3 regions of the Pseudescherichia sp. L3 genome follow, and region 1 is predicted to be linked to each of the others. Evidence: predicted binding sites of a transcription regulator. Region 1 holds the regulator's gene; each other region holds the start of a gene.
The links. Region 1 encodes CRP, which controls carbon source genes, mostly activating them, when cyclic AMP is high. Its sites were predicted from a motif close to ATGTGANNNNNNTCACAT; they were not measured.

Region 1 (6,844 bases):
GCTTGATCAGGCGCGGATCGCGGGTAAAGAGCGGTTCGATAAAGAACGGCTTGTCAGCGACCACCACGTAGTCAATCCACGATCCGGGAATATCGACGCGAGGCAGATCGTTCTCGTCATCCACCAGCTCGTTGACCTGTGCAATAACGATACCGTCATGGAACGCGGCGGCTTCCACCAGCGCCGGGGTATCTTCGGTGCTGGCCCCGGTATAGAGGTTGCCCTTGCGGTCGGCTTTAAAACCGGCGATCAGCGCCACGTTCGGAGCCAGATCAACGTAGAGACGAGAATAGAGTTCGATGTAGGTGTGAATTGCACCGATCTCAAGCTGATCGTCTTCTAACAGCTGAGAGATGCGCAGGCTTTGCGTTCCGGAGAAAGAGAAGTCCAGCTTGCGGGCGATGCCCTTTTCAAAAATATCGAGATGTTCGCTGCGCCCGACGCTGGGCATGATCATATGCAGGTCGTGCACTTTTTGCGGGTTAACCTCCGCCAGCGAACGAGAGAGGAAGTCCGCCTGCTTCTGGTTGTTCCCCTCAAGGACCACCCGGTCGCCCGGCGCAATCAGTTTTTCTAGCATGGCGACCAGGTCGTCGGTCGGTAGCACTTTGCCTTCTACCGGGACAGAAGCCAGACGACGCTGTTTCTCAGTGCGTCGTGTGTTCCATACCCGTGCAGGCGTTTGCCCAGATAACATTATTAACCTCCTGATTCAGCAATCGTTTTGATTTGCTTAACGCTGAAGGAAGTGTGCGCCCTGCTGAAAAATGCATCAATAAAGCGGTTAGCAGGATCATTAGCCTGAGAGTAACGATCAAAATAGGAATTTGTGATTCAGATCAGCCCAGAGGGGAGAAAAATGCGCTACGACAGGAGAGTAGTGACCCATTTTCATAAACATAATTGATTCGTGCAGGTATAGTATTCCGCAGATAACTGAAAAATAACTCGCACGACATGACCCAAATAACTCCCTTACTGCTTCCCGCTGCGGCGGAAGATAACGTTGAATTCCGCCCGATGCCGGGGGCAAGCAACCCGCATTTGCAGACCATGCTGCCGCGTATTTTGCGTCGCCGTCTGCAGTTCACCGCCCAGTGGCAGCGCCTTGAGCTTCCCGACGGCGACTTTGTCGATCTGGCGTGGAGCGAAGATCCGCAGCAGGCAAAAGATAAGCCCCGGCTGGTGGTATTCCACGGCCTGGAGGGCAGCCTGCACAGCCCCTATGCCCATGGATTAATTCACGCCGCCAGGCAGCGCGGCTGGCTCGGGGTGGTGATGCACTTTCGCGGCTGCAGCGGCGAGCCTAACCGCCTGAACCGCATCTATCACTCCGGCGAAACCGAAGACGGCAGCGCGTTCCTGCACTGGCTGCATAGTGAGCTGGGCCCGGCACCCACGGCGGCAGTAGGTTACTCCCTCGGCGGCAATATGCTTGGCTGCCTGCTGGCTAAAGCGGACGACAGCCTGCCGCTCAACGCGGCGGTGATTGTCTCGGCTCCGCTGGTGCTGGAGGCCTGTAGCCTCCATATGGACAAGGGTTTCACACGCGTCTACCAGCGCTACCTGCTGAACCTGCTGAAAGCCAACGCCACGCGCAAACTCAAGGCCTATCCCGGCTCCCTGCCGATCGATCTCGCCCAGCTCAAGCGCGTACGCCGCATCCGTGAGTTTGATGACCTGATCACGGCAAAGGCGCACGGGTTCGATGATGCCATCGACTACTACCGCCGAAGCAGCGCCATGCCGCTCCTGCCGCAGATCCGCAAGCCGACGCTGATTATCCATGCCAAAGACGATCCCTTTATGGATCACCACGTCATTCCCGCGGCGGGCCATTTACCCGCTAATATTGAGTATCAGTTGACCGAACATGGTGGCCACGTTGGCTTCGTTGGCGGCACGCTGCGCCGTCCAGAGATGTGGCTTGAAAAGCGCATCCCCGACTGGCTGGCACCCTATCTGGAGGCATAATGATTATTCCCTGGCAAGAGGTTCCACCCGAGACGCTCTACAGCCTGATTGAGAGCTTTGTCTTGCGCGAAGGCACCGATTATGGTGAACATGAGCGTTCGCTTGAGCAAAAGGTTGCCGACGTAAAGCGTCAGTTGGAGACGGGTGAGGCCGTGCTGGTGTGGTCAGAGCTACACGAGACGGTCAATATTATGCCCCGCAAACAGTTTCGCGAATAACGCTGCGTCAGGCGATCCGCCCTCTTCTGCTGTTTATCAGGGAGTCGTTCGCTATGTCAGCCAAACATCCGGTGATTGCTGTGACAGGTTCCAGCGGGGCAGGAACCACCACCACCAGCCTCGCCTTTCGTAAAATTTTTTCCCAACTCGGGCTACGCGCCGCCGAGGTGGAGGGCGATAGCTTCCACCGCTATACCCGTCCGGAGATGGATATGGCGATCCGCAAGGCGCGCGATGCCGGGCGACATATTAGCTACTTTGGCCCGGACGCCAACGACTTTGGCCTGCTGGAGCAGACCTTTATCGAATATGGTCACAACGGCACCGGGCAGGCGCGCAAGTATCTGCACACCTACGACGAAGCCGTGCCCTGGAACCAGGTGCCGGGTACCTTTACGCCGTGGCAGCCGCTGCCGGCACCCACCGACATTCTTTTTTACGAGGGATTGCACGGCGGCGTGGTGACGCCCCAGCACGACGTGGCGCGCCATGTGGATCTGCTGGTGGGGGTAGTGCCGATTATCAACCTGGAGTGGATCCAGAAGATGATCCGCGACACCAGCGAGCGCGGCCACTCCCGGGAGACGGTGATGGACTCGGTGGTGCGCTCGATGGATGACTATATCAACTTCATTACGCCGCAGTTCTCCCGCACCCACATCAACTTCCAGCGCGTCCCCACGGTCGACACCTCCAACCCCTTTGCGGCCAAAAATATTCCCTCGCTGGACGAGAGCTTTGTGGTGATCCACTTCCGCGATCTGGAGGGGATAGATTACCCCTGGCTGCTGGCGATGCTGCAAGGCTCATTTATCTCCCATATCAACACCCTGGTGGTGCCGGGGGGCAAAATGGGGCTGGCGATGGAGCTAATCATGCTGCCGCTGGTGCAGCGGCTGATGGAAGGCAAGAAGATTGAATAAGATAGTGCCCGGCGGCGCTACGCTAACCGGGCCTTTAACGTTACGCTTCAATCACTTCGTATGAATGGGTGATATTGACCGCTTTCTCCAGCATCAGCGCCACGGAGCAGTACTTCTCTGCCGAGAGATCCACCGCACGGGATACCGCCGCATCCTTCAGCTCTTTGCCGGTAACGATAAAGTGCAGGTTGATGTGGGTGAAGAGACGCGGTGCCTCTTCCCGGCGCTCGGAGGTCAGCTTCACTTCGCAATCGGACACGCTATGACGGCCTTTCTGCAGGATCGACACCACGTCGATGGCGCTGCATCCGCCTGCCGCCATCAGCACCATCTCCATCGGGCTGGGGGCTTTATCCCCGGAGTTGCCGTCCATTAACACCTGATGACCAGAGGCGGATTCGCCAAGGAACGTCAGCCCTTCAACCCATTTTACGCGTGCTTGCATTTTCATCACTCCAGAGTGGCAATTTTCCCGACAGATTACGCGCGCCGAGTAAAACGCGCAACGGAAGGCGACATGCATCAAGCTGAAGCGAGACACCAGGAGACACACGGCAAAAGCTATGCTAAAACAGTCAGGATGCTACGGTAATGTATTGACATTATGCAGGTATGCAGAGGACTTCAACCATTACAGGCCGCATGCCTATATTGACGGCCCCCTTCCCAGGATTCGGGAAGCATATGATTGCAACCCCAGCCGCCGGATCCGTCCCGCGACTGGCGCCAGCTTATAACAGAGGATAACCGCGCATGGTGCTTGGCAAACCACAAACAGACCCGACTCTCGAATGGTTCTTGTCTCATTGCCACATTCATAAGTACCCATCGAAGAGCACGCTGATTCACCAGGGTGAAAAAGCGGAAACGTTGTATTACATCGTCAAAGGCTCAGTGGCAGTGCTCATCAAGGACGAAGAAGGGAAAGAGATGATCCTCTCTTACCTGAACCAGGGAGACTTTATCGGTGAACTGGGCCTGTTTGAAGAGGGCCAGGAGCGCAGCGCATGGGTACGGGCGAAAACCGCCTGTGAAGTGGCCGAAATTTCCTATAAAAAATTCCGTCAGCTTATCCAGGTCAACCCGGATATTCTGATGCGCCTTTCGTCGCAGATGGCTCGCCGCCTGCAGGTCACCTCTGAGAAAGTGGGCAACCTTGCCTTCCTCGACGTGACCGGCCGTATCGCGCAGACCCTGCTGAACCTGGCTAAACAGCCGGACGCCATGACCCATCCGGACGGGATGCAGATCAAAATCACCCGCCAGGAGATCGGTCAGATCGTCGGCTGCTCCCGTGAAACCGTGGGCCGTATTCTGAAGATGCTGGAAGATCAGAACCTGATCTCCGCGCACGGCAAAACCATCGTCGTCTACGGAACACGTTAAGCTTTAAAAACGGCGTATCGCCTCGCGGACGCCGTTTTTGCTCTCCTCCTCATGTGGCGCAGGTTAATCTACCACCCCGAAGTTAACTACGCACTGCGGCAAACGCTGGTGCTGTGTCTTCCCGTGGCCATCGGCCTGGCGCTGGGTCATCTTCAGCATGGTCTACTGTTCTCGCTGGTGCCCGCCTGCTGCAACATTGCCGGTCTCGATACCCCACACAAACGCTTCTTTAAGCGCCTGATTATCGGCGGCTCGCTGTTTGCCGGCTGTAGCCTGGCGGTGCAGCTGCTGCTGGGGGCCAACGTTGCGCTCCCGCTGATCCTCGCCGGGCTGGCAATGCTGCTTGGCGTCACGGCGGAAATCAGTCCTCTACACGCGCGCCTGCTGCCCGCTTCGCTTATCGCCGCTATCTTTACCCTGAGCCTGGCGGGCAATATGCCGATCTGGGAGCCACTGCTCATCTACGCCCTTGGCACGCTCTGGTATGGGGCATTTAACTGGTTTTGGTTCTGGCTGTGGCGCGAGCAGCCCCTGCGCGAATCGTTAAGCCTGCTCTACCGCCAGCTCGCCGACTACTGCGAGGCGAAGTACAGCCTGCTGACGCAGCACGCCGATCCGGAGAAGGCCCTGCCACCGCTGCTGGCGCGTCAGCAAAAGGCGGTGGATCTCATCACCCAGTGCTATCAGCAGCTGCATATGCTCGCTGCCAACCAGCATAACGACTACAAACGTCTGCTGCGGGCGTTTCAGGTGGCGCTGGATCTGCAGGAGCACATCTCGGTAAGCCTGCACCAGCCGGAAGAGGTGCAGAAGCTGGTGGAGCGCAGCCACGCCGAAGCGGTGATCCGCTGGAATGCGCAGGTGGTCGCTGCCCGGCTTCGGGTACTGGCGGACGACATTCTGTATCATCGCTACCCGACCCGTTTCACCATGGAGAAGCAGATTGGCGCGCTGGAGAAGATCGCCCGCCAGCATCCGCAAAACCCGGTTGGGCAGTTCTGTGCCTGGCACTTTAGCCGTATCGCCCGGGTGCTGCGTACCCAGCGTCCGCTCTATAGCCGCGACCTGATGGCCGACCAGCAACGCCGCCAGCCGCTGTGGGAGGCGCTAAAAAGCTACCTGTCGCTGAAATCTCCGGCGCTGCGTAATGCTGCCCGCATCAGCGTCATGCTGAGTATCGCCAGCCTGATGGGCAGCGCCCTGCATCTGCCGAAGCCCTACTGGATCCTGATGACGGTACTGCTGGTCACGCAGAACGGCTACGGCGCTACCCGGGTACGTATTTTACACCGGGCGGCGGGCACGCTGGCAGGGTTAACGGTTGCCGGGGCTACCCTGCACTTCCATGTCCCGGAGGGGTATACGCTGCTGGGCATGCTGTTTATCACGCTGATCAGCTACCTGATTATTCGCAAGAGCTACGGCTGGGCGACGGTGGGGTTCACCATTACGGCGGTGTACTCGATTCAGATCCTGACCCTGAGCGGCGAGAACTTTATTGTCGCCCGGCTGATCGACACCCTGATTGGCTGCCTGATCGCCTTCGGCGGGATGGTCTGGCTCTGGCCGCAGTGGCAGAGCGGTCTGCTGCGCAAAAACGCCCATGATGCCATTGAGAAGGATCAGGATGCGATTCGCCTGATCCTCAGCGACGACCCGCAGCCGACGCCGCTGGCCTACCAGCGCATACGGGTCAACCAGGCGCACAACGCCCTCTTTAACTCGCTCAATCAGGCGATGCAGGAGCCGGGGTTCAATACCCACTATCTGGAAGATATGAAGCTCTGGGTGACCCATAGCCAGTTTATTGTCGAGCATATAAACGCCCTGACGACGCTGGCCCGTGAGCACACCATGCTGACGCCGGATCTGACCCAGCGCTATCTCGAGTCATGCGAAATTGCGCTTCAGCGCTGCCAGCAGCGGCTGGACTATGACGGGGCCGGGGCTTCCGGCGACGCGAATATTCTTGAAGCGCCGGAGACGCTCACCCAGGGTCCAATGAGCCCAATGGAGATGCATCTTCAGCGCATTATCGGGCATCTGAACAGCATGCACACCATCTCGTCGGTGGCATGGCGTCAGCGCCCGCATCATGGCATCTGGCTTAATCGCCGGTGGAGTAAAGATTAAGCCCGAGTGATGTTGGCCACCGCCACAGCAAAGCGCTGCATACCCTCATCAATATCCTGCTCGGTGACCACCAGCGACGGCGCAAAGCGCATCACGTCCGGCCCGGCGTTCAGCACCATCACGCCCTCATCGGCGGCCGCGTAAAGCAGATCGCGGGCGCGCCCCTTGTATTGAGGTTTTAGCTCTGCGCCAATCAACAACCCCATGCCG
Region 2 (6,844 bases), on a different contig from region 1:
AATCGTCGCGGCAATAAACGCACGTTTCTCTTTAGTCAGTACGCCAAACAGCGCCGGTTCAGTGATGCCCAGCAGCGCGGAGATGGCCGCTGACAGCGTCACGGTGCGATCGTCGCGATGACGATTCTGGAACCAGATAGCGAAGGTCGCCCCGGCAATGGCCATGTTTGCCATGCACATCATCGGCATTAGCATGTCGTAGCCATGTTCGCTGAAGTTTTGCAGGGCAATAGGCGTCATCGCATGGTGCATGCCGGTGAGGATCGCCACCGGACGGATCGCGCCCACGATTAACCCTGCCAGCACCGATGAGGTGTCAAACAGGCCCTGAATACACCACGCCAGGCCTTTGCCCAGCCAGATGCCTACCGGACCAATCACCACTAACGCCACCAGCGCAGTGATAAACAGCGTCAGCGTCGGCGTAAACACCGTTCTCAGCACCTCCGGCATGACGCGATCCACCGCGCGATGGATATAGCTCAGCGCCAGCACCGAGAAGATGACCGGAATGACGCTGGAGGCGTAGTTGAATATCGACACCGGCAGCACACCGGCAAACCAGTAGGCCTGCACCGCCCCCGGCGCACCGCTCGACAGCTGCTTAGCCGCCTCAATCAGGGAGGGATACATCAGGCAGGCCACCACGGCTGCCGCTAAATATTCGTTGGTTTTAAACATTTTGGCGGCGGATACCGCAAGGAAAAACGGCAGGAACCAGAACACGCCGCTGGCGATCATATCGATCACCATCACGGTGTCGCTTTTTGCTGACAGCAGATTCATGGCAATGAAACCGGCCAGCAAGCCTTTGATCATCCCTGCACCCGCGATAGCCGGTACGATAGGGCCAAACACGCCGGACACCGTGTCCATAAACAGCGAGATTAAGCCTTTTTTGGCTTTGCCAGGCGCTTCGCCGGTTGGCTCAGCGGTTACCTCGCCGCCGATCTGTTGATACCACTGATTCACCTGCGGGCCGATAATCACCTGATACTGCTCGCTTTGCAGCTGTGCGCCCAGCACGCCAGGAAGCTGGGTCACGGCCTGTTGATTGATCTTCCCCTCATCCACCAGATCGAAGCGCAGACGGGTCATGCAGTGCCAGACTTTATTGATATTTTCTCGACCGCCAACGCCTTGAATTAGCGCGTTGATGATGGCTGGATTACTCATTTGCTGGCTCCTTATCTGCCTTGGTGACGGCATGTTCAATGCTGAAGAAGTCTACGACAAGGCGGCAGCGATAAACAGACCAATAAAAAGTGATAATGCTCACATAACCCTTACAGAAAGGTGCTGGGAGCAGCAATAAGGTAGAATTGGTCTGGTTTTTTTATCAATTACCAACCCTGCACGGACCAAAATAAAGTGCTGGAAATCGGTAAATAAGAGCAGGAATAATAGTCCCCGCAATCTGCTTTCAGTCAGCCGTCAGGAGCGACCATGACACCCACTTTAATCACCAACGTTGAATGTTTCATCACCCGCCCCGATCGCCACAACCTGGTGCTGGTCAAAGTCACCACCGATAAGAGTATCGTTGGTTATGGCTGCGCCACGTTTCAGCAGCGGCCGCTGGCGGTCAAAACCATGGTGGATGAGTACCTGAAACCGCTGTTGATGGGGCGCGATGGCAACCACATCGAAGATCTGTGGCAGATGATGCAGGTAAACGCCTACTGGCGAAATGGTCCGGTGATGAACAACGCTATCGCGGGCGTGGATATGGCGCTGTGGGATATCAAAGGCCAGCTGGCGGGCATGCCGCTCTACCAGCTGTTCGGGGGGAAATCGAAGGACGCGATTGCGGTTTACAGTCATGCTGCCGGTGAAAGCATGGATGAACTCTATCCGCAGGTAGACGCTCTGCTCTCACAAGGTTATCGCTACATTCGCTGCCAGCTCGGTTTTTACGGCGGCACGCCGCAGGATCTGCATGCTACACGCGAACCCACGGCGGGCGCCTATTACGATCAGGACGAATACATGGCGAATACTATCGCTATGTTTAAAGCCCTGCGCGAGAAGTACGGCCACCGTTTTCATATTCTACATGACGTGCATGAGCGGCTTTTTCCGCAGCAGGCGATTCAGCTGGCGAAGGCGCTGGAGCCTTATCAGCCCTGGTTTTTGGAAGATATCGTGTCGCCGCAGCAGAGCGGTTGGTTAGCGCAGATCCGGGCGCACAGCAGCGTGCCGCTGGCGATGGGCGAGCTGTTTAACAACCCGGCCGAGTGGCACGATTTGATCGTTAACCGGCAGATCGATTTTATTCGCTGCCATGTGTCGCAAATCGGCGGCATTACCCCAGCGCTCAAGCTGGCGGTGCTGTGCCAGGCCTTTGGCGTGCGGCTGGCGTGGCATGGGCCGCCGGATATGACCCCCGTCGGCGTGGCGGTGAATACCCATCTTAATATTCACCTGCATAACGCAGCGATTCAGGAGTTCATTCCGCCGCAGGCGAATACCCTGGCGGTGTTCCCCAACGCACCGCAGGCGGAGGGCGGGTATATGTATCCGCTCGATCGTCCGGGCATGGGTATACAGGTTGATGAAGCGGCGCTGGCGCGTTTCCCGCTGGTCTATCGTCCACACGAATGGACGCAAAGCCGCCTGCCCAACGGGGCGATGCACACGCCTTAACTGCCGCTGCGAAAGCGCAGGTTGTCGGCATTGAACGGCGTAACGTAGGTACATTCGTAATGAATGTCGATCACCTCGCTTAAGATCCACACCTCGCTGCCGGAAAGTATGCCGCGATTGGTTATTTTCATGGCAGGCGTGCCGCGTTTGCAGCCCAGCAGCGCGGCCTGGGCTTTGTCCACCGCCACCGCCTGATAGTGGGTGAGGAAGTGGGACAGCGTCAGGCCTTTGCCGATCGCATAACGTTGCAGTGAGCTTTCAATTGCCTGCTGATTGAGGTCAGGAAAGCGCGCCAGCGGCAGGCTGGAGGTTTCAATCTGCGTGCAGCGATCGTCCACGTAGCGCAGGCGGCAGAAGTACCATAGCCACTCATTTTCCCCGATGCCAAATACCTGCTGCTGCTCCTTGCTGGGCAGCCGTTTATGCAGGCTGAGCAGGCGATAGCGCATTTGGTCAAAGCGTTTTTCGGTGATGGAGTTATAAACCAGCGGATTGCTGCGTGCGTTTTCGCTGACGTAAATACCCGAGCCCTGCACGATACGAATAATGCCGATGCTGACCAGCTTTTTTAAGGCTTCCCGCACGGTGTAGCGCGAAACGCCATACTCTTCGGCGAGTTCGCGCTCGGCGGGTAATTTATGTAACGGCTCGCTGGCCGTCTGGAAGATCTTGCTAAGCAGATCCTGAGTAATAAATTCCCGTTTTTTCATGGTGTCCATCAAGGTTAGGGAAAAACGCGTGCTTACTACGGGTTTAAAATGAGATCTAAATCACAAAATGGTTGTGTTTTCGCCAGTGAACGTTTTAAGATCGCCCCATCTTTTCCCCTCGTCAACACTACTATAACCTTATGACAACGAACACTGTTTCACGCAAAGTTGCGTGGCTGCGCGTCGTGACGTTGGCCGTTGCGGCTTTCATCTTCAATACCACTGAATTTGTTCCTGTCGGGCTGCTCTCTGACATCGCCGATAGCTTCGGCATGCAAACCCCGGAAGTGGGCATTATGCTCACTATCTATGCCTGGGTTGTGGCGCTGCTGTCGCTGCCGTTTATGCTGCTCACCAGCCAGGTAGAGCGGCGCAAGCTGCTGATCGTACTGTTTGTGCTGTTTATTGCCAGCCACGTGCTCTCCTTCCTGGCGTGGAACTTTACCGTGCTGGTCGTAAGCCGGATTGGCATTGCCTTCGCGCATGCTATTTTCTGGTCGATCACCGCCTCGCTCGCCATTCGCGTGGCACCGCCGGGCAAGCGCGCCCAGGCGCTTAGCCTGCTGGCTACCGGCACGGCGCTGGCGATGGTGCTCGGGCTGCCGATAGGCCGGATCGTCGGGCAGTACTTCGGCTGGCGCACTACCTTCTTTATCATTGGCGTTGGGGCGCTGATCACCCTGCTCTGCCTGGCGAAGCTGCTGCCGAAGCTGCCAAGCGAACACTCCGGCTCGCTGAAAAGCCTGCCGCAGCTGGTTCGTCGCCCGGCGCTGATGAGCATCTACCTGCTGACGGTAGTGGTGGTAACCGCGCACTACACCGCCTATAGCTATATCGAGCCGTTTGTGCAGCACGTGGCGGGACTGAGCGCCAGCTTCGCTACCGTCCTGCTGCTGATTCTTGGCGGCGCAGGGATCATCGGCAGCATCCTGTTTGGCAAGCTGGGCAACCTGCATGCGTCGACGCTGGTGAGCGGTGCCATTGCTGTCCTGACCCTCTCGCTGGTGCTGATGCTCCCCGCCTCGCACAGCACAACGTACCTCGCCGTGCTCGGCGTATTCTGGGGCATTGCGATTATGATCATCGGCCTCGGTATGCAGGTGAAGGTTCTGTCGCTGGCGCCGGACGCCACTGACGTGGCGATGTCGCTCTTCTCAGGCATCTTTAACCTCGGCATTGGCGCGGGCGCGCTGGTGGGTAACCAGGTGAGCCTGCACTGGTCGATGGCGAACGTGGGTTACGTGGGCGCAGTTCCCGCGCTGGCGGCGCTGGTGTGGTCGGTGGTGATATTCCGCCGCTGGCCCACGGTGTTGGAAGAGCAGCCCCAATAGCGTTTACGCCGGGCGTTGCTGCTACGAAAGTGGGTAGCTGGAGATAATCTCCAGCACCCCGTTAATAATAAACTGCACCCCCATGCAGACCAGCAGAAAGCCCATCAGCCGGGAGATGGCCTCAATACCGCTTTTACCCACCAGCCGCATCACCGCACCCGAACTGCGCAGACACCCCCAAAGGATCACCGACACAAGCAGGAAAATCAGCGGCGGCGCAGCCAGGATCACCCAATCCGGAAAGGTTGAACTGTGACGCAGGGTGGAAGCCGAGCTGATGATCATCGCGATGGTTCCCGGCCCGGCGGTGCTGGGCATCGCCAGAGGCACGAACGCGATATTGGCGTCGGGCTCCTCTATCAGCTCCGCCGTTTTGCTCTTCGCCTCCGGCGACTCATGTGCTTTCTGCTGGGGAAAGAGCATCCGGAAGCCGATAAAGGCGACGATCAGTCCCCCGGCGATCCGCAGCCCCGGAATCGAGATACCGAAGGTATTCATCACCACCTGCCCGGCATACCAGGCAACCATCATAATGGCAAATACGTAGACCGACGCCATCAGCGACTGACGGTTACGTTCGGCAGCATTCATATTGCCCGCCAGGCCAAGAAATAGCGCGACGGTGGTTAATGGGTTTGCCAGCGGCAGCAACACCACTAGCCCTAATCCAATTGCTCTGAACAGATCCTGCATAAGGTGCACTCCGTGAAGCGGATAGTTGACGACTATTATATGCGCAAAGCCCCTGCGCGTGCAGAGGACAATACGCTAAGCCAATGTATAACTTACAGTTATTAATTTATTAGTTATTGCTAAAAAATTGGTACGTGAAACGTTTTAGCAAATTGTGGCATAAGCTAATGCATTCAGTTGACTTATAGTTGCCCCGGCAATAATATCTGCCGTGACTAATCTACTTGCCGGGGCAACCATCGTGAAAAGCACCAGTGACTTGTTCAACGAAATCATCCCACTGGGCCGCTTGATCCACATGGTCAACCAGAAAAAAGATCGCTTATTAAACGATTACCTTTCGCCGCTGGATATCACGGCGACGCAGTTTAAGGTGCTCTGCTCTATCCGCTGCGCGACCTGCATCACGCCGGTGGAGCTAAAAAAAGTGCTGTCTGTCGATCTCGGGGCACTTACCCGCATGCTGGATCGACTGGTATGCAAAGGCTGGATTGAGCGCCAGCCTAATCCGCATGACAAGCGCGGCGTGCTGATCCAGCTTACCGCTGACGGCGCAGCGCTTTGTGAGCAAGGCCATAAATTAGTGGGGCAAGACCTGCATCAGGAACTAACAAAAAACTTAACGGCAGATGAAGTGGCAACCCTTGAGTACTTGCTCAAGAAAATACTGCCGTAAACAGAAGAGGTATAATGATGTCCAGACGCAATAATGACGCCATTACTATTCATAGCATATTGGACTGGATCGAGGATAACCTGGAGTCACCGCTGTCGCTGGAGAAAGTCTCCGAGCGTTCGGGTTATTCAAAATGGCACCTGCAACGGATGTTTAAGAAAGAGACCGGGCACTCATTAGGTCACTATATCCGCAGCCGCAAGCTTACTGAAATCGCACAGAAGCTTAAGCAGAGCAACGAGCCGATTCTCTACCTGGCAGAGCGCTACGGCTTTGAGTCACAGCAGACGTTGACCCGAACCTTTAAAAACTATTTCGACGTGCCGCCGCATAAGTATCGCATGACCAATATGCACGGTGAGACCCGTTATCTGCTGCCGTTAAACCATTACAACTGTTAATCGCCTGTATTTAGACGTATCGAGGAAATCATGAAGTTTACCGTCTCCGCCGCCCTTACCCTGCTGGCGCTGTTTTCTGGCTATAGCAATGCGGAGCAGCAGCACCCTGGCGAACAAAACCAGCGCGACGCGATGATTATGCCTTCCGCCCATGACCAGTCACCGTTTGACTTAAACCATATGGGTTCCGGAAGTGATAAATCCGACGAGTTAGGCGTGCCCTATTACAACTAAGCACGGCTAATACGTTCTTGCCCCGCCCTGTGCGGGGCTTTTTTTACCGTGCGGCGACCGACGGCCTCAGACGAAAGCCAAAGATATTGATATACAATCCAGCCATGATCAGCGCAGCGCCGAGTAGCTGCAGACCATTCAGCGTCTCATCCA
Region 3 (6,844 bases), on a different contig from region 1:
AGGTTGGCATGCTCGGCGACCTCTTCATCATCAAAGGTCGGCGGGGTGAAGACGTCGAGATCCTTCAGGCCACGGCCCTGTAGCAGCTCGGTTACGGTACGCTCCAGCGCCACGCCAAAGTCCGGGTGTGCGCCGAAAGAGGCGAAGCAGGTGCCGTTAGCCGGGTTAAACAGCACGACGCAAATCACCGGGTATTTGCCGCCCAGCGAGGCGTCGTAGGCAAAGATAGGGAAACCTTCAGCTTCCAGGGTAGCAATAGACTCTACCACGCCTGGATAGCGAGCCAGCACCTCCTGCGGGATCTCCGGCAGGCTGATGCTTTCCGCAATAATGCGGTTCTTGATGTGGCGCTCAAACACTTCCGACAGACCCTGTACGCGGGCTTCGTTGCGGGTGTTACCGGCGGACATGCCGTTGGAGACGTACAGGTTGCCGACGATATTCATCGGAATATAGACCGTCTGCTGATCTGACTGACGGGTAAACGGCAGACCGCAGATGCCGCGTTCTTCGTTGCCTGACTGCAGGTCAATCAGCATGCCGGCGGCCAGCTCGCCTTCTGGATCGTAGAACGCACGCAGGCGGGCGTCGAGAATACCTTCCGGCAGCGAGTCGTCTTCCGGCAGTGGGAACCACTTCTCGTTCGGATAGTGCACAAACGGGCCATTAGCGATCTCATCGCCCAGCCAGAAGTCGGCAAAGAAGTAGTTAGTAGAGAGACGCTCGAAATACTCGCCAAGGGCGGAGGCCAGCGCGGCTTTTTTGGTTGCGCCTTTACCGTTGGTAAAGCAGAGGGCGCAGGCTTTATCGCGGATATGCACGGACCAGACGTTTGGCACCGGGTTCAGCCAGGAGGCCTCTTCGATATCGAAGCCAAGATCGAGCAGTTTCTGCTGGAAGCGGGCGATGGAGTCTTCCAGAGCGGCATCTTTGCCGGGGATAAATGTTTGCGTCATGAGCGTCACTTTATTCGTACGGAAAGCGCGCAATGATACGGGTTTTAGGTGAACGGCGCTATCTTCCTGCGCCAGAGGACGAAAATAAAAGCGCGAGCTATGCTTGTAGAAACTAACGTCCTGTTTAGGCAAAAGAAAATGAAAGCATTCGATTTGCATCGTATGATGCTGGACAAGGCGCCGCTCGACTTTTTAGGTGAGGTCGCGCTGCGAAGTCTCTATACCTTTATCCTCGTTTTTCTGTTCCTGAAGATTGCCGGACGGCGCGGCGTGCGCCAGATGTCGCTCTTTGAGGTATTGATCATTCTGACCCTCGGCTCGGCGGCAGGGGACGTTGCCTTCTATGACGACGTGCCGATGCTGCCGGTGCTGGTGGTGTTTATCTCGCTGGCGCTGTTCTACCGGCTTGTCATGTGGCTCATGGCTCACAGTGAACGGCTTGAGGATCTGCTGGAAGGTAAGCCGATTATTATTGTTGAAGAGGGCGAGCTGGCGTGGGACAAGCTTAGAGCGGCTAACCTGACCGAGGTCGAGTTCTATATGGAGCTGCGGGTGAGCGGCGTAGAGCAACTGGGGCAGATTCGGCTGGCCATCCTGGAAACCAACGGGCAGATCAGTACCTACTACTATCGCGATGAGGACGTGCGCCCTGGGCTATCGCTGATGCCGGCGGGGCTGGTACCGCGCTTTATGGTCGCGCCAGAGGCGGGCGACTACGCCTGCGTAAAATGCAGCGAGGTGATTGCGATGCAGGCAGGAGATAAACAACCCTGTCCGCGCTGCAAAAGTCCAGAATGGACGAAGGCCAGCCGGGCAATTCGCATTACCTGACAGGGTTTTTCGCCACCGTCGCAGAACAGCACAAAATAATCTGCTATGTGACTGAGCGCACATTTCTTCCCGTCTTCGGAATACCCGTTGCGGCGGGTGACGTGCAATGGTACAACCGATGTCACAGGAATAACTTATTGCTTTCAGCGTGGTGAGAGGAAATGACACAGGTCTTTAATTTTAGTTCTGGTCCGGCGATGTTGCCGACAGAGGTGCTTAAACAGGCTCAGCAGGAGCTCTGCGATTGGCAGGGTCTTGGCACGTCGGTCATGGAGATTAGCCACCGCGGTAAGCCGTTTATCCAGTGCGCAGAAGAGGCGGAGCAGGATTTTCGCGATCTGTTAAGCATCCCTGAGAACTATAAGGTTCTGTTCTGCCACGGTGGCGGTCGCGGTCAGTTCGCGGGCATTCCATTGAACCTGCTGGGTGATAAAACCACGGCGGATTACGTTGATGCCGGTTACTGGGCGGCCAGCGCGGTAAAAGAGGCGCATAAATACTGTACGCCGAACGTGATTGATGCCAAAACGACCGTTGACGGACTGCGCGCGGTGAAGCCAATGCGTGACTGGCAGCTCTCTAACGATGCGGCCTACCTGCACTACTGCCCGAACGAGACCATCGACGGCATCGCTATCCATGAAGAGCCTGAGTTTGGCGATAACGTCGTGGTAACTGCCGATCTCTCGTCGACTATTCTTTCCGCGCCGCTTGACGTTAGCCGCTACGGCGTTATCTACGCCGGTGCGCAGAAAAACATCGGTCCGGCAGGCCTGACGCTGGTGATCGTGCGCGACGATCTGTTGGGTAAAGCCCATAAGTCCTGCCCGTCAATTCTCGATTACAGCGTGCTGAACGAAAACGACTCTATGTTCAACACCCCGCCGACCTTTGCCTGGTACCTCTCTGGCCTGGTGTTCAAGTGGCTGAAGCAAAACGGCGGCGTTGCGGCGATGAATGCCATCAACCAGCAGAAAGCCGAGCTGCTCTACGGCGTTATCGACGGCAGCGACTTCTACCGTAACGACGTGGCGGTCGCGAACCGTTCGCGCATGAACGTACCATTCCAGCTGGCGGACAGCACGCTCGACAACCTCTTCCTGGAGGAGTCCTTCGCCGCCGGTCTGCATGCCCTGAAAGGCCACCGCGTCGTCGGCGGAATGCGTGCCTCTATCTACAACGCCATGCCGCTGGCGGGCGTCAAAGCCCTGACCGATTTCATGGTCGACTTCGAACGTCGCCACGGTTAATTGCGCTTTTTTCACCCCCGCACGCCTGCTGCGGGGTTTTTATTATGTTGAGTTGAGAGTTTAGTTTCATGGAATCCCTGACGTTACAACCTATTGCGCGCGTAGATGGCACCATTAATCTGCCTGGTTCCAAGAGTGTCTCGAACCGCGCTCTGCTGCTGGCAGCGCTGGCAAACGGCACCACCGTCCTCACTAACCTGCTGGACAGCGATGACGTGCGCCATATGCTCAATGCGCTGAAAGCGTTAGGCGTTCATTACACGCTCTCTGACGATCGTACCCGCTGTGAAGTCACCGGCAACGGCGGCGCGTTACGGTCTGCTGAAGAGGTTGAGCTGTTTCTCGGCAATGCCGGTACTGCGATGCGTCCGCTAGCGGCCGCGCTGTGTCTCGGCAGCAGCAACGTTGTGCTGACTGGCGAACCGCGCATGAAAGAGCGCCCGATTGGCCATCTGGTGGATGCGCTGCGTCAGGGCGGAGCCCAGATCGACTATCTTGAGCAAGAGAACTACCCCCCGCTGCGCCTGCGCGGCGGCTTTACCGGCGGCCAGGTGGCGGTAGACGGCAGCGTCTCCAGCCAGTTCCTTACCGCGCTGCTAATGACCGCGCCGCTGGCATCAAAAGACACAGAGATCGCTATTAAAGGCGATCTGGTTTCAAAACCCTACATTGATATCACGCTGCATCTGATGAAGACCTTTGGCGTCGAGGTCGAGAACCAGCAGTACCAGCGCTTTGTGGTGCGCGGCGGGCAGCAGTACCGCTCTCCGGGTCACTATCTGGTAGAGGGCGATGCCTCGTCTGCCTCCTATTTCCTGGCAGCGGCGGCCATTAAAGGCGGCACGGTGAAGGTGACCGGCATCGGGCGCAACAGCGTGCAGGGCGATATTCGCTTTGCCGACGTGCTGGAGAAGATGGGCGCGACTGTGACCTGGGGCGAGGATTACATCGCCTGCACCCGCGGTGAGCTGAAAGCGATTGATATGGATATGAACCATATTCCGGATGCGGCGATGACGATTGCTACCACCGCGCTGTTTGCCAGCGGGACGACGACCCTGCGCAACATCTATAACTGGCGGGTAAAAGAGACCGATCGCCTGTTTGCCATGGCGACCGAACTGCGCAAGGTGGGGGCAGAGGTGGAAGAGGGCGAGGATTATATCCGCGTCACGCCGCCTGCGGTGTTGCAGGAGGCGTCCATTGCCACCTATAACGATCACCGGATGGCGATGTGCTTCTCTCTGGTGGCCCTGTCGGCAACGCCGGTGACGATCCTTGACCCGAAGTGTACGGCGAAAACCTTCCCGGACTATTTCGACCAGCTGGCGCGTATTAGCACCTTCGCATGATTATCTCTGCCGCATCCTGCGATGCGGCATTTCCTTACGCTTTCTCACACTCATCCCTGCCCATTTCTTCTACACTCTGTCTCATTAATTCCGTTATTTACACGCAAAGATAACAGTTGCGTACGTTGGCGCGTATAATGCGCGGCGTTTACGTTCATGGTAAGCCTTTAATAAGGAGCAAAAGATGGCGGCAACTGCCCCGGTAATCACCATTGATGGGCCAAGCGGTGCGGGCAAAGGGACTCTGTGCCAGGCGATGGCGGAAGCGCTGCAGTGGCATCTTCTCGACTCGGGTGCGATCTATCGCGTGCTGGCGCTGGCTGCGCTGCATCATCACGTTGACGTTACCTCGGAAGAGGTGCTGGTCCCGCTGGCTGCACATCTCGACGTACGCTTTGTATCCACTAACGGCCAGCTAGAGGTGATCCTTGAGGGCGAAGACGTGAGCGGTGAGATCCGCACCCAGGAAGTGGCGAATGCTGCATCCCAGGTGGCCGCGTTTCCTCGCGTACGTGAGGCACTGCTGCGTCGCCAGCGTGGGTTCCGTGAGCTGCCCGGCCTGATTGCCGACGGTCGCGACATGGGTACGGTGGTATTCCCCGACGCGCCGGTGAAGATTTTCCTCGACGCCTCCTCGGAAGAGCGCGCGCATCGCCGCATGCTGCAGTTGCAGGAGAAGGGCTTTAGTGTTAACTTTGAACGCCTTTTGGCCGAGATCAAAGAACGCGACGATCGCGATCGTAATCGCCCCGTAGCGCCGCTGGTCCCCGCTGCCGATGCATTAGTCCTGGATTCTACCAGTTTAAGCATTGAGCAAGTGATTGAAAAAGCGTTACAATACGCGCGCCAAAAGTTGGCTCTCGCTTAAAGCGACCGAATTTGTAGTAGCACGATTATGTAGTAGTAAAATTATGTAGTAGCAAGATTATGTAGTACCCCCGCTGCAACGGAGTGACAGCGGGTATGTGAAACAACCCCATCCGGCATGGAGCCAGGTGGACGTTATATTAACCTGAAGATTAAACATGACTGAATCTTTTGCTCAACTCTTTGAAGAATCCTTAAAAACAATCGAAACCCGTCCGGGTTCCATCGTTCGTGGTGTTGTTGTTGCTATCGACAAAGATATCGTACTGGTTGACGCCGGTCTGAAATCTGAGTCTGCCATTCCGGCAGAGCAGTTCAAAAACGCCCAGGGCGAGCTGGAAATCCAGGTTGGTGACGAAGTTGACGTTGCACTGGATGCAGTAGAAGACGGCTTCGGTGAAACTCTGCTGTCCCGTGAGAAAGCTAAGCGTCACGAAGCTTGGATCACGCTGGAAAAAGCTTACGAAGACGCTGAGACTGTAGTTGGTGTTATCAACGGCAAAGTTAAAGGTGGCTTCACTGTTGAGCTGAACGGTATTCGTGCGTTCCTGCCAGGTTCTCTGGTAGACGTGCGTCCGGTACGCGATACGCTGCACCTGGAAGGCAAAGAGCTTGAGTTCAAAGTGATCAAGCTTGACCAGAAACGCAACAACGTTGTTGTTTCCCGTCGTGCGGTTATCGAGTCTGAAAACAGCGCAGAGCGCGATCAGCTGCTGGAAAACCTGCAGGAAGGCATGGAAGTTAAAGGTATCGTTAAGAACCTCACTGACTACGGTGCATTCGTTGATCTGGGCGGCGTTGACGGCCTGCTGCACATCACTGATATGGCATGGAAACGCGTTAAGCACCCAAGCGAAATCGTGAACGTTGGCGACGAAATCACTGTTAAAGTGCTGAAGTTCGACCGCGAGCGTACCCGTGTATCCCTCGGCCTGAAACAGCTGGGCGAAGATCCGTGGGTTGCTATCGCTAAACGTTACCCGGAAGGCACCAAGCTGACCGGTCGCGTAACCAACCTGACCGACTACGGCTGCTTCGTTGAAATCGAAGAGGGCGTTGAAGGCCTGGTGCACGTTTCCGAAATGGACTGGACCAACAAAAACATCCACCCGTCTAAAGTTGTTAACGTTGGCGACGTAGTGGAAGTAATGGTTCTGGATATCGACGAAGAACGTCGTCGTATCTCCCTGGGCCTGAAACAGTGCAAAAACAACCCGTGGCAGCAGTTCGCGGAAACCCACAACAAGGGCGACCGTGTTGAAGGTAAAATCAAGTCTATCACTGACTTCGGTATCTTCATCGGCCTGGACGGCGGCATCGACGGCCTGGTTCACCTGTCTGACATCTCCTGGAACGTTACAGGCGAAGAAGCAGTTCGTGAATACAAAAAAGGCGACGAAATCGCAGCGGTTGTTCTGCAGGTTGACGCAGAGCGTGAGCGTATCTCCCTGGGCGTTAAGCAGCTGGCAGAAGATCCGTTCAACAACTACGTTGCCCTGAACAAGAAAGGCGCAATCGTAACCGGTAAAGTGACTGCAGTTGACGCGAAAGGCGCAACCGTAGAGCTGGCCGACGGTGTTGAAGGCTA

Region 2: a site for CRP is predicted at 3,405-3,422, ahead of NR795_RS05870 (sugar transporter). Genes of this name have one in related genera too.
Region 3: a site for CRP is predicted at 1,833-1,850, ahead of serC (3-phosphoserine/phosphohydroxythreonine transaminase). Genes of this name have one in related genera too.

What each region holds. Positions count from the first base shown of each region.
Region 1 covers NZ_JANKYC010000003.1:45,769-52,612, forward strand. Annotated here, with positions in the region: gene mdcA (malonate decarboxylase subunit alpha) at 1-697, opposite strand, end outside; gene NR795_RS15570 (hydrolase) at 958-1,974, shown strand; gene NR795_RS15575 (YheU family protein) at 1,974-2,192, shown strand; gene NR795_RS15580 (phosphoribulokinase) at 2,246-3,115, shown strand; gene NR795_RS15585 (OsmC family protein) at 3,156-3,560, opposite strand; gene crp (cAMP-activated global transcriptional regulator CRP) at 3,869-4,501, shown strand; gene NR795_RS15595 (YccS/YhfK family putative transporter) at 4,553-6,634, shown strand; gene NR795_RS15600 (aspartate aminotransferase family protein) at 6,631-6,844, opposite strand, start outside.
Region 2 covers NZ_JANKYC010000001.1:1,194,255-1,201,098, reverse strand. Annotated here, with positions in the region: gene NR795_RS05885 (PTS transporter subunit EIIC) at 1-1,176, opposite strand, end outside; gene NR795_RS05880 (enolase C-terminal domain-like protein) at 1,447-2,646, shown strand; gene NR795_RS05875 (GntR family transcriptional regulator) at 2,643-3,356, opposite strand; gene NR795_RS05870 (sugar transporter) at 3,497-4,687, shown strand; gene NR795_RS05865 (MarC family NAAT transporter) at 4,709-5,380, opposite strand; gene marR (multiple antibiotic resistance transcriptional regulator MarR) at 5,622-6,056, shown strand; gene marA (MDR efflux pump AcrAB transcriptional activator MarA) at 6,074-6,457, shown strand; gene marB (multiple antibiotic resistance protein MarB) at 6,488-6,691, shown strand; gene eamA (O-acetylserine/cysteine exporter) at 6,735-6,844, opposite strand, start outside.
Region 3 covers NZ_JANKYC010000001.1:640,239-647,082, forward strand. Annotated here, with positions in the region: gene ycaO (30S ribosomal protein S12 methylthiotransferase accessory factor YcaO) at 1-956, opposite strand, end outside; gene NR795_RS03080 (DUF421 domain-containing protein) at 1,095-1,787, shown strand; gene serC (3-phosphoserine/phosphohydroxythreonine transaminase) at 1,949-3,037, shown strand; gene aroA (3-phosphoshikimate 1-carboxyvinyltransferase) at 3,106-4,389, shown strand; gene cmk ((d)CMP kinase) at 4,574-5,257, shown strand; gene rpsA (30S ribosomal protein S1) at 5,415-6,844, shown strand, end outside.